One region of the Mycobacterium sp. SP-6446 genome, then DNA from elsewhere that is predicted to be linked to it. Evidence: riboswitches for the same ligand, from Rfam matches in the RefSeq annotation. Region 1 holds a riboswitch; the other holds the start of a gene.

Region 1 (5,827 bases):
GAACTCCGAGTAGCACAGATGCGTGTGGATCTGCGTCGAGTCGGCGACCCCGGACGTAGCCAGCCGGAAAGCGCCTACGGCCCAACGCAAGTACGCGGCCTGCTCGGCGCGACGCAACGGCAGCAGCTCGCGCAGCGCCGGCTCGTCGACCTGGATGACGGCGATACCCGCGTCCTGCAGATCCACGGTCTCGTCCCGAATCGCCAGGGCCACCTGGTTGGCGGTGTCGGCCAGCGGCTGGTCGTCGCGCACGAACGACCAGGCCAGGATGGTGACCGGGCCCGTCAGCATTCCCTTCACCGGCTTGTCGGTCAGGGACTGCGCGTAGGTGATCCACTCGACCGTCATCGGATGGGTGCGCACCACGTCGCCGTACAGGATCGGTGGCCGGACGCAGCGGCTGCCGTAGGACTGCACCCAGCCGTTCTGCGTGGCGAAGAAGCCCTCGAGCTGCTCGGCGAAGTACTGCACCATGTCGTTGCGCTCCGGCTCGCCGTGCACCAGCACGTCCAGGCCGAGTTGTTCCTGCAGGGCGATGACGTCGGCGATCTCCTTGCGCATCTTGCCGATGTACTCGGCCTCGTCGATCTCGCCGGCCCGAAAAGCCGCGCGCGCCTTGCGGATTGCCGACGTCTGCGGGTAAGAGCCGATCGTCGTGGTCGGCAGCGGGGGCAGGTGTAGCCGCGCCTCCTGGCTCGCGCGGCGCGCGGCCGCCTCACCGCGATGAGTGCCCGACGCGACGATCGAGTCGATCCGCGCCCGGACTTGTCCGTTGTGCAGCCGTGGGTCGCCGCGACGGGAGGCGACGGCGGCGTTGGACGCCGCGATCTCGTCGGCGACCGTGTCGCGTCCGTCGTGCAGCGCCCGCGCCAGCGTCACTACCTCGGCGACCTTCTCCCGCCCGAAGGCCAGCCAGCCGCGCAGGGCATCGTCGAGCTCGGTTTCCGGCTCCAGCGAGTACGGCACATGCATCGTCGAGCACGACGTCGACACCGCGACATGGGCCGCGGAGCCGAGCAGGGTCGCCAGTTTGCCCAGCGCGGCCTCCAGGTCGGTGCGCCAGACATTGCGTCCGTCGACGATGCCGGCCACCAGGGTCTTGCCGGCCAATTCCGGGATGCCGGCCGCGGCCGTGTCGGCGCCGGCGACCAGGTCGACGCCGATCGCCTCGATGGGTGTGCGGGCGAGCCCCGCCAGGGACGCGCCCGGGTCGCCGAAGTAGGTCGCGACGTGGATCGCGGGGCGGTTGCTCACCGAGCCCAGCGCGTCGTACACGGTCTCGGCCAGCGCGGGCGCGTCGGGGGAGATGTCGGTTACCAGCGCCGGCTCGTCGAACTGCACCCACTGCGCGCCGTTGTCGGCGAGCAGCGACAGCAGCTCGGAGTAGATCGGGACCAGCTCCTGCAGCCGCTCGATCGGTGCGCCGCCGCCGTTGACGCCCTTGCTCAATAGCAGGAAGGTCACCGGCCCGATGACCACCGGACGCGCCGGAATGCCTTGTCCGAGCGCCTCTTTCAGCTCGGAAAGGACCTTGTCCGGGTTCAGCGCGAACCGGGTTGCGGGCTCGATCTCGGGAACCAGGTAGTGGTAGTTGGTATCGAACCACTTGGTCATTTCCAGCGGCGCGACCTCGTCATTGCCACGCGCGGCGGCGAAGTAGCGGTCCAGCTCATCGGGGACGTCCGCGGCCCTGGCCGGTAGGGCGCCGAGCATGACGGCCGTGTCGAGCATCTGGTCGTAGTACGAGAAGGTGTTCACCGGCACCGAATCCAGGCCGGCGGCTGCCAGGCTTGCCCACATGTCGTGGCGCAATGTGGCGGCGACGGACTCCAATTCCGATCGGCTGGTGCGTCCGGCCCAGTAGCCTTCGGTCGCGCGCTTGAGTTCGCGTTTCGGGCCGATGCGCGGCGAGCCGGTAACCGTGGCGGTGAATGGTGGACTACTTACCAAGTGAGTCACGATGTCGTCCTTCATTCGACGGTTTGGCACACCAACCGCAACGGCCACGGCCAAACGCCCATTCCACGAGGCGATGAGCCCGCCGGACACGGCGCGCCCGGCACAGCCGGCAGGTCTTCGGACTCGCAGGCGCACTGTCGTGGTGCTCCTACGGGCTTACCGCTGCGGGACTGTCCCGGACTTTCACCGGGTTCCCTCTCGCGACGCGTGTCTAACATGCCTCGCTCGATGCCGGCGCGTCAGTCGGCCAGCGCCTCCGCGATGGGCACTTCGCCATTGTTGAATCCGATGGTGCGGCGGATGGTGGAGTCGTCTGCCAGCGCGGCCGCGACGACGAGCGCGACGTCGGCTCGCGACACCTCACCATTGCCCTTGCCGATCGCGATCCGGCCGGTGGCGGGTTCGAGGGTGAGCCGGCCCGGTCCCAGCACCGTCCAGTCCAGCGCGCTGGAGCGCAGATGGGCATCGGCGGCGGCCTTGGCCTCGGCGTATGCAAAGAACGGATTATCTTGCGATACACCATGATCCGGGCCGGCACCGAAGTACGACACCATCACGAACCGCGGCACGCCCGCCTGCCCGGCCGCATCGATGGCCCGGATCGCGGCGTCGCGATCGACGGCATAGGTGCGTGCCGGATTGCCACCGCCGGCTCCGGCGGAGAAGACGACCGCGTCGTGCCCGCTCAGCAATTCGGCAAGCGCGGGGGTATCCAGCTGCTCGATATCGGCCACCACCGGCTGGGCGCCGGTGGCCGCGACGTCGTCGGAGTGCTCGGGATTGCGGAAGACCGAGGTCACCTCGTCGCCACGCTCGGAGAGGATGTGGGCCAGCTGCAGCGCGACCTTGCCGTGGCCGCCGATGATGACGATGCGTGCCATGCCCCGACGGTACTGCGTTTGCGCCGAGCGCCCGGCTGGCCGGGCAGTCGCGGCTTTGCGCCCGGCTGGCCGGGCACTCACGGCTGAGCGAGGCTTGGACTATGCGGCGATCCGCTTCGCCCGGCTACGCCGCGCTCGCGATCGCCCCTAGAGTTTTACCCGCCCCATGATCAGGTCGATGATCGGCTTGCCGGGCGGGTAGGCGCCCGTGAGCGACGCCATCGTGTGCCCGTAGTCCACCAGCAGCGTGATCCCGCTGATGCCGAACGCGGCGGCGCTGTTGAGGAAGCACATGACATCGCCCATTTGCTCCGGGGTATGCACCTTGGAGCCTGTCTCGTCGCGGTAGTCCTGCGCGAAGGTGAGCCATAGGTCGGCGTTGGCCTGGGCCAGCGGGGTATCGGTGGGGCCCGGGCAGATCGCGTTGATGCGGATCCCCTTCTTCAGCAGCGGATAGCCCTGGGTGGCCACGTAGGCGTTGACCACCTTCTTGGAGAAGCCGTAGTGGATGATGCCTTCCGATTCGTGCGCTTTGACCCAGTCCTGGGCCGTCGCGAAGTCCGGCGTGGCCAGGAACTCGTTCAGCAAGTCCAAGTCGTTCTCCCAGCCCATGCCGGCGACCGAGGAGATGAAGCAGATCGCCGCGCCCGAGGGAAGCTGGTTCTTCTCGAGCAGGCGCTCGAGCAGGTACCGGTGGCCGAGGAAGTTGATCGCCATCAGGTCCGTCGTTCCCTCCGCAATGCCGGCGGCCGAGAACACGGCGTGGACCGGGCCGTCCAGCTGCTCGAGCGCGGCGTCGATCGACGCGGGATCGCGCAGGTCCACCTGGATGGACTTGGCGACGTCGTAGTTCACCGGCGCGTAGTCCATCACGATGACCTCGGCGCCGAGCTCGCCCGCCGACTTGGCCGCCGCGGCGCCCATGCCTGTCGCACCACCGACAACGAGCGCGCGCTTGCCGTCGTAGCGCAGCCGATCGACAATGGTCATGGAAATCCCCTTCTCGGTAACTGCCAACCCGGTTCTAACTGCACAACTGTATGGGTAACAGTTATTTGGCTCAATACCGGGTCCGGATTAGCGGCGGCCCTACTTGCCGCGCACGGCAACACCACGCAGGACGGTGTCGCGGGCGTGCACCAGCGCCGTCCGACGGCCGACGGCGCGAAGGATGTTCTCCGGTATCCACTGCAGGCCGATGACGCACCGTGCCAGCATCGCGGTGGAGGCGGCGTCGACGCGGATCTCGCCCGACCGGATTCCATCGGAGAGCAGTGATTTCATCTGGCGAAGGCGCGTTGCGTACAGCCAACCGGGGTTGGGAGTGTTCGGCGGGGATTGCCGCATCCAGGCGAGCTGAATCCGGAACTCGTCGGAAAACCGGTCCAGTGCGTTGACGTTGACCCAGCTGAGCGCGTCCAGCTTTTCGATGGGGGTGGCATCCGAACGCAGCACGCTGACCCATCCGGCCTCGACCTTCCTGCCGAAGGACTCCATGATCGACGCGAGGAGTTCGTCCTTGGATCCGATCACGCGATAGACGGTCCCGGTACCCATGCCCGCGGCCGAGGCGATGTCCCGGATCGTGGTGACTTCATATCCCTTGCGGCCGAACTCCGTTCGTGCCACGGCCCGGATGTGGGCCGCCTTGTCGCGGGGATCGGCCTCGCTGTCGTCGGCCCACGTCTCGATCACGTCACTGGCGGCCTTGAAAGCGTTGGACCGGTCCAGCGCCGAATCGGTAGATGGCCGGGCCGCCAACCCTTGCAAGATGATTCGGCACAGCAGCTCGGCCACCTGGTCGGCGGGAGCGGTGTGGCGCATGACGTCGAGCCCGACCTGCAGCATGGTCTGGCAGACGCGGTCGGCCAGCGTGGGAAGGTCGATGTCTTGTTTGATGTAGCCGCTCCACCGGCCGGCGCGCAGCGTCTGCAGCATCGCCTGCTGAATCGCGGTGGGCTGCTGTTGGGTGAGCTTCACGAGTTCGGGATCGGCGCTCGGCCCCTCGTAGAACGACATCTGCAGGGCAGCCGCGTGTTGCACGGCGCAATTGGCGATCGCGGATCCCAGCTGGATGATCTGCTCCGCGACGGGCCTCGAGTCGGGTTCGTCCAGTCTCGCCTGTGCCGCCAGCCCGATGCGGTCCAAATCGTCCTGATACCGGCGTATCAGCTCGACGAGGATCGCCTCTTTGGACTCGAAATGGTGATAGAGGCTGCCGGGGAGAATGCCTGCTGCGTCGGCGATTTCCTGTAACGACGTCCGCAGTCCCGAGGAGGCGATCAGCGATGCAGCCGTCTGCAGGATCTCGGTGCGCCGCGTTCCCGAGTCGTCCGTGCCGCCTTGATCGAAACGATCCACCGGTCGCCCCGCAGCCAATGATTCGGCCTTGGCCATTCGTCCTCCCGCCGAACCAAATCTTTGTTAAAGGCTACCAGACTTCCCGGAATAAACTCGCTGCATACAGCGGTGACGGACCCATTCTAAAGGCCGGGGCCGTCCCAGCGGTCGCGCGCGACCACCTCCTCGACGGGCCGCCGTCGGGCCGGCCGAAACGCATGTCCGGCCTTCAGGCGGCCCACCGGCAGCAGGCAGCCCTGGACGTACGTCTGCGGAATCCCGAGCAGCCGACGGACCTCGTCTTCACGGTGCAGGTGCAGGGTCGTGACGCACGTCCCGTAGCCGCGGGTGTGCAACGCCAACTGAAAGTTCCACACCGCCGGGAAGATCGATCCGTACAGCGTGGCCTGGTGAAACGACTCGTCGCTGTCGATGCGCGGCAGGTATGGCTGATAGCAGGGGATCACCAGCAACGGCACCCGCGCCATGTTCTCGACCAACCACTCCGTCGACGACATGAGCCGGCCCTCGGGCGTTCCGGCCGGCAGCATGTCGGCGAGCAGGTTGCCGCCGACCCTGAGCAGATACGCCTCGCGGTACAGCTCGGCAATCTTGTCCCGCAACGCGGGATCGGTCACCACCAGCCA
Region 2 (5,827 bases), on a different contig from region 1:
GAGCCTGCCGCACCACGTCGAGCGTGGCCGCGAAATCCTCTTCGGTCTCGCCGGGAAATCCGACGATCAGGTCCGTGGTGATGGCCGCGTGCGGCATCGCCGCCCGAACCCGGTCGATGATGCCCAGATAACGATCGGCGCGGTACGACCGCCGCATCGCGCGCAGCACCCGGTCGGATCCGGACTGCAGCGGCATGTGCAGGGCCGGGCACACGTTCGGCGTCTGCGCCATCGCCTCGATAACGTCGTCGGTGAACTCGGCCGGATGCGGGGAGGTGAACCGGACGCGTTCCAGCTTGTCGATTTCTCCGCAGGCGCGCAGTAGCTCGGCGAAGGCGCCGCGATTCCGCGGCAGCTCGGGGTCGGCGAAGGAAACCCCATAGGCGTTGACGTTCTGGCCGAGCAGCGTCACCTCGAGCACGCCGTCGTCCACCAGGGACCTCACCTCGGCCAGAATGTCGTCCGGACTGCGGTCGACTTCCTTGCCGCGCAACGACGGGACGATGCAGAAGGTGCAGCTGTTGTTGCACCCGACGGAGATGGAAACCCAAGCGGCGTACGCGGATTCGCGTGCGCTGGGCAGCGACGACGGAAACTGCTGCAACGCCTCGGCGATCTCTACCTGGGCGACCTTGTTGTGCCGGGCGCGGTCGAGCAGCGTGGGCAGCGATCCGATGTTGTGCGTGCCGAAGACGACGTCGACCCACGGCGCCTTGCGCAGCACTGCGTCTCGATCTTTTTGGGCCAGGCAGCCACCGACCGCGATCTGCATATCGGGATTGCCCCGCTTGCGCGGAGCCAGATGGCTGAGGTTGCCGTACAGCTTGTTGTCCGCGTTCTCGCGCACGGCGCAGGTGTTGAACACCACCACGTCGGCATCGGTCCCGTCGGCGGCCCGTTGGTAGCCGGCCGCCTCGAGCAGCCCGGCCAGGCGTTCGGAATCGTGGACGTTCATCTGGCAGCCATAGGTGCGCACCTGGTAGGTACGCGCCCCCGAAACGTCTCGGGCCACCGTCGAAGTCACGGGGCCATGGTACGGCGACCGGCTCCCACCGGATTAATCCGCAGCTACACCCGCCGGCGCTCCCGCTCGGCCGCCAGCTCGGCGAAGACGACCTCGCAGGCCAGGCTCTGGCCGTAGCCACGCCGCGCCAGCATCCCGACCAGCCTGCGGCTCACCTTTGCGTCGTCGCCAGCCAGCGTCTCGCGCCGCAGCTTGGCACGCACCAGCTGCTCGGCCCGATCGCGCTCGGCGCCGGCGTCGATCCCGGCCAATGCCGCGGTGATCGCGTCGTTGTCGACGCCCTTGGTATGCAACTCGGCGGCCAGGGCGCGCCGGCTCTTTCCGGCCCTCGCCCGCCGGGACGCCACCCATTGTTGGGCGAAATCGGCGTCGTCGACCAAGCCCACGGACGCCAGTCGATCCAATACCCGGGCGCTGACGTCGTCGGGATATCCGCGTCTGGCCAGCTGACCGGACAGCTCGGCCCGCGTGCGCGATCTCGCGGTGAGCAGGCGCAGGCACAACGCCCGCGCCTGCTCCTCGCGAGAGGGCTCAGAAGTCGACGGGGGCGGGCAGGACACCATCGGCTGAGGGGTCATCGGTCACGACCGCGCCAATGCCAAGCTTTTCCTTGATCTTCTTCTCGATCTCGTTGGCAATGTCGGCGTTCTCCATCAGGAAAGTGCGGACGTTCTCCTTGCCCTGGCCGAGCTGCTCGCCCTCGTAGGTGAACCAGGAACCGGACTTGCGGATGAAGCCCTGATCCACACCCATGTCGATCAGCGAACCCTCCCGGCTGATTCCCCGGCCGTAGAGGATGTCGAACTCGGCCTGCTTGAACGGCGGCGCCACCTTGTTCTTGACGACCTTGACCCGGGTGCGGTTGCCGACCGCGTTGGTGCCGTCCTTGAGCGTCTCGATCCGGCGCACGTCCATGCGCACCGACGCGTAGAACTTCAAAGCCTTTCCACCCGTGGTGGTTTCGGGACTGCCGAACATCACCCCGATCTTCTCGCGGAGCTGGTTGATGAAGATCGCCGTGGTTCCCGAATTGTTCAGCGCGCCAGTCATTTTCCGCAGCGCCTGGCTCATCAGCCGGGCCTGCAGCCCGACGTGGCTGTCCCCCATCTCGCCCTCGAGTTCCGCTCGCGGCACCAGGGCCGCGACCGAGTCGATGACCAGGATGTCCAGCGCGCCGGAGCGGATCAGCATGTCGGCGATCTCCAGCGCCTGCTCACCGGTGTCGGGCTGGCTGACCAGCAGCGAATCGGTGTCGACGCCGAGCTTCTTTGCGTAGTCGGGGTCCAGGGCGTGCTCGGCGTCGATGAACGCCGCGACGCCGCCGGCGGCCTGGGCGTTGGCCACCGCGTGCAGTGCGACGGTGGTCTTACCCGAGGACTCCGGACCGTAGATCTCCACGACCCTGCCGCGCGGCAGGCCGCCGATGCCCAGGGCCACGTCCAGTGCGATGGATCCGGTCGGGATGATCGAGATCGGCTGACGCGTCTCGTCGCCGAGACGCATCACCGAGCCTTTGCCGTAGCTCTTTTCGATCTGGGCCATCGCCAGGTCGAGAGCCTTCTCGCGGTCGGGGGCTTGCGTCATGGTGCCTCTTCCTATCGTCGGTGTGTTCGGTGACCGGTATCGGTCGGTTGGCCGTGACCCTAGGCGCGGGGTCCGACAAGTCTCCGAACGCTCACCACAGTAGCCGAACACGTGTTCGATTCAAGAGGACACGCCGGGCACGGTAACGGCGTATGGCAACATTTGCTACCGAAAGGCGCTGACGGGGCCAAAGCAGCCTGCTAAAGCCGAGGAAACCGGTGTGAATCCGGTGCGGTCCCGCCACTGTGATCGGGGACGGACACGTCCTGACCCGAGAGCCAGATACTCACCGTCAGCGCTTCCTCACGACAACTGGGGCGGATTTCCCCAGAGAGGTTTGGTCGCGCATGGACATTTCTGCCGAGCTGGCCGAAATATCTTCTTACAAACGGTTTTTCACCTTCACTGTCGGGGGCGACGCAGTCGGATGGCATCCGGTCGGGCAGTCCTACGCCGACGGTTTCAGTGATCTGATCGACGCCACCGCCCGGCGCTATCGCACGTCGGACCTGCGGATCGCCGCCTCGCTGGTTCATCTCGGCCACGCCACCCGCCTGTGGTCACCCGTGCTCGCGTGCGCGCTGGGGCACGGGGTCGTTCCGGATCTTAAAGGCCTGCAGCGCGCCGATGACGCGGCCCAACTTCGAATGCCCGAGCCCGTCGGACAAGCCGTCGACTCGCCCTCCGCGGATTTGCTGTACCGCATCGTCGTGAAACAACACATGAAGCCGTTCGCCGCCGGCCTGCGGGTCAAACTGGCCCCCGCCCTGCTCGCGGGCAACATCGCGTCCGCACTCATGGGAGCGTCGCGAACCCTGCTCTCGGCCCGGCCCGATCTGCGCGGCCCCATCCTCGACATCACCGACTCACTGCTGGACACCGGCATGTTGGCCGGATGCGGTGTGATCACCAGCGCACACCTGGGTTTCAGGCGTCGCAGCTGCTGCCTCTTCTATCGCATCCCCGGGAAGTCCGTGTGCGCCGATTGCGTCTTTCGCCGGATACGCCGTAGCAACAGATGAGTGTGCGTAGTCGCTCACGCCCAAGCGCGCGGCTTCACCACTGATCGCGGGGCACGTCGAAGTCGACGCACAACGCCCGCCAGACGTCGCGCGGCTCGATGCCATCCTCGATGGCCTGGGCCGCAGTCCGGCCGTCGAACCCGGTCAGCACGTGATCCACCAGCACCGATGCGCCATAAGCGGCGCCGAAGCGCAACACCACCCGTTCGTTGAACTCCGTCAGCCGCACGCCAGCCAAGATACTGGGCGGCCGGCGCCTTACCCCGCGAGAGCCAGCGCTTCGTGGCACACCCGCACCGGGTCGGCGACCCCGTCGATGCCGGCGGCCGCTTCGCGAGCGGCCTCGCGGTAGCGGGGCGTGGACAGCACCTCGTTGGTCGCGGCCACCAGCGCGTCGGCGGTCAGCGGCCGGACCAGCCGCGCACTGCCCTGACGCACCACTCGATTGGCCATCTCCCACTGATCTCCCCCGCCGGGAACCACCACCAGGGGCACGCCGGCGAGCAGCGTCTTGGTCACCATCCCGTGACCGCCGCCGCAGATCACCACGTCGGCGTGCGTCAACAGCTCGGCCTGGCGTCCCAACCCCACCACCGCCCACCGCGGCACGGCCAGATCCGGTCCGTCCAGCCGCGACACCACCAACCGCGATCCCGCCGGCAGCGTGTCGCCCGGCGTCAGGTGCCGCAGCGCGACGTCGTCCAATCCGGCGGTCCCGGTCGCAGCGGTCGACGGCGCGACCACCACCACCGGCCCGCGGCCCGGCGGGACCTCGAACACCCGGTCGGTCGGCTCGAAGTGCAACGGGCCGACCACCACGGCCTCGTCCGGCCAGTCCGGACGAGGCATCTCCAGCGCCGGCAGCGTGGCGATCAGCCGTCGCAGCGGCCCGGGATCGACGGCGGGCAGCCCGATCTGCAGGCGGACGGCGGCACGCTGCTTGATCCCGGCCCGCCAGGAGCGCGCGGTCAGCGCGCGCATCGTGGCGTCGCGCAGCCGGCCGCGGATGCCGGTGCCGGGCGCGAGTCCGCTGCCTATCGGCGGCAATCCCTTGGACGGCAGGTACAGCGGATGCGGGTTGAGCTCGATCCACGGAATGCCCAGCAGCTCGGCGGCCATGCCGCCGCCCGCGGTGATGACATCGGACACCACCAGGTCGGGTCCCAGCTCGCGCAGGGCGGGCACGTTGAGCTCCGCCATCCGCGCCGCGCGCCCATGGATTCTGGCGCCGGCGTCGACGTCGTCGTCGGTGGCGGCGAGGCCGTCCAGCGCGACCGCGTCGATCCCGGCGCCGCGGGCGGTGTCGATCCATTCCTCACCGGTGAACAGGGTGGGCTCGTCGCCGGCCTCGCGAAACCGCAGGCACAGCGCGATCGCCGGAAACGAGTGCCCGGGATCCGGCCCGGCGACGACGGCGACGCGCATCATCCCCACCCTGCCACAGCGCCGGACGGCCCGGCTCGCCTACGCTGGCAGCCATGACCGAGCCGACTGGTACGGCCGTCGCGAACACCAGGACGGTCGAAGGTTTCCTGAACGCCTTGCAGGACGCGGATTACGAAACCGCGGAGGCGTCGTTGGACGACAATCTTGTCTACGAGAACGTCGGACTGCCGACAATCCATGGCCGCGCCAGAGCGATGAAGCTGTTCCGGCAGATGGACGGGCGTGCCGCGTTCGAGGTCAAGATCCACCGCATCGCCGCGGACGGGGCCGCGGTGCTCACCGAACGCAGCGACGCGCTGATCTTCGGTCCGCTGCGGCTTCAGTTCTGGGTCTGCGGCGTGTTCGAGGTGCACGACGGGCGAATCACCCTGTGGCGCGACTACTTTGACTTCTTCGACATGCTCAAGGCCACGGCGCGTGGGCTTGCCGCATTGGTAATACCGTCGCTCAAAGCGTCGTTCTGACAGGGCATGACGACAGACATGGCCAACGACAGCGTCCGCACCAAGCCCAACGCCCTGCAGTACATCCGCTATTGCTGCGGGCGGCGGCTACCCGACTCGATGCGGGATTGGGTGCGCAACGACTTGGCCGGCAAGGGCGCCGTCGCGCGGATGATGATCCGCGTCGCGGTGCCGGCGGTGTTGGTGCTCATCCCGTTCTGGTTCATCCCGACTACGCTCGACGTCCATCTGAGCATGACGCTGCCGATTCTCATTCCGTTCGTGTATTTCTCGCACGCGCTCAACAA

The links. A riboswitch is a leader RNA that binds a small molecule or an ion and turns the genes downstream of it on or off. The one in region 1 is predicted to bind cobalamin.
Region 2: another riboswitch for cobalamin. It lies ahead of A5736_RS14225 ((2Fe-2S)-binding protein); the one in region 1 lies ahead of metE (5-methyltetrahydropteroyltriglutamate--homocysteine S-methyltransferase).

Annotation. Positions count from the first base shown of each region.
Region 1 is NZ_MBEM01000187.1:48,548-54,374, reverse strand. It holds gene metE (5-methyltetrahydropteroyltriglutamate--homocysteine S-methyltransferase) at 1-1,974, opposite strand, end outside; cobalamin riboswitch at 2,050-2,210, opposite strand; gene A5736_RS17305 (NAD(P)-dependent oxidoreductase) at 2,199-2,840, opposite strand; gene A5736_RS17300 (SDR family oxidoreductase) at 2,988-3,830, opposite strand; gene A5736_RS17295 (TetR/AcrR family transcriptional regulator) at 3,930-5,237, opposite strand; gene A5736_RS17290 (nitroreductase family protein) at 5,324-5,827, opposite strand, start outside.
Region 2 is NZ_MBEM01000154.1:42,068-47,894, forward strand. It holds gene miaB (tRNA (N6-isopentenyl adenosine(37)-C2)-methylthiotransferase MiaB) at 1-1,024, opposite strand, end outside; gene recX (recombination regulator RecX) at 1,069-1,602, opposite strand; gene recA (recombinase RecA) at 1,556-2,608, opposite strand; cobalamin riboswitch at 2,774-2,917, shown strand; gene A5736_RS14225 ((2Fe-2S)-binding protein) at 2,956-3,630, shown strand; gene A5736_RS14230 (DUF3046 domain-containing protein) at 3,665-3,871, opposite strand; gene A5736_RS14235 (glycosyltransferase) at 3,889-5,055, opposite strand; gene A5736_RS14240 (limonene-1,2-epoxide hydrolase) at 5,109-5,540, shown strand; gene A5736_RS14245 (DUF5313 domain-containing protein) at 5,559-5,827, shown strand, end outside.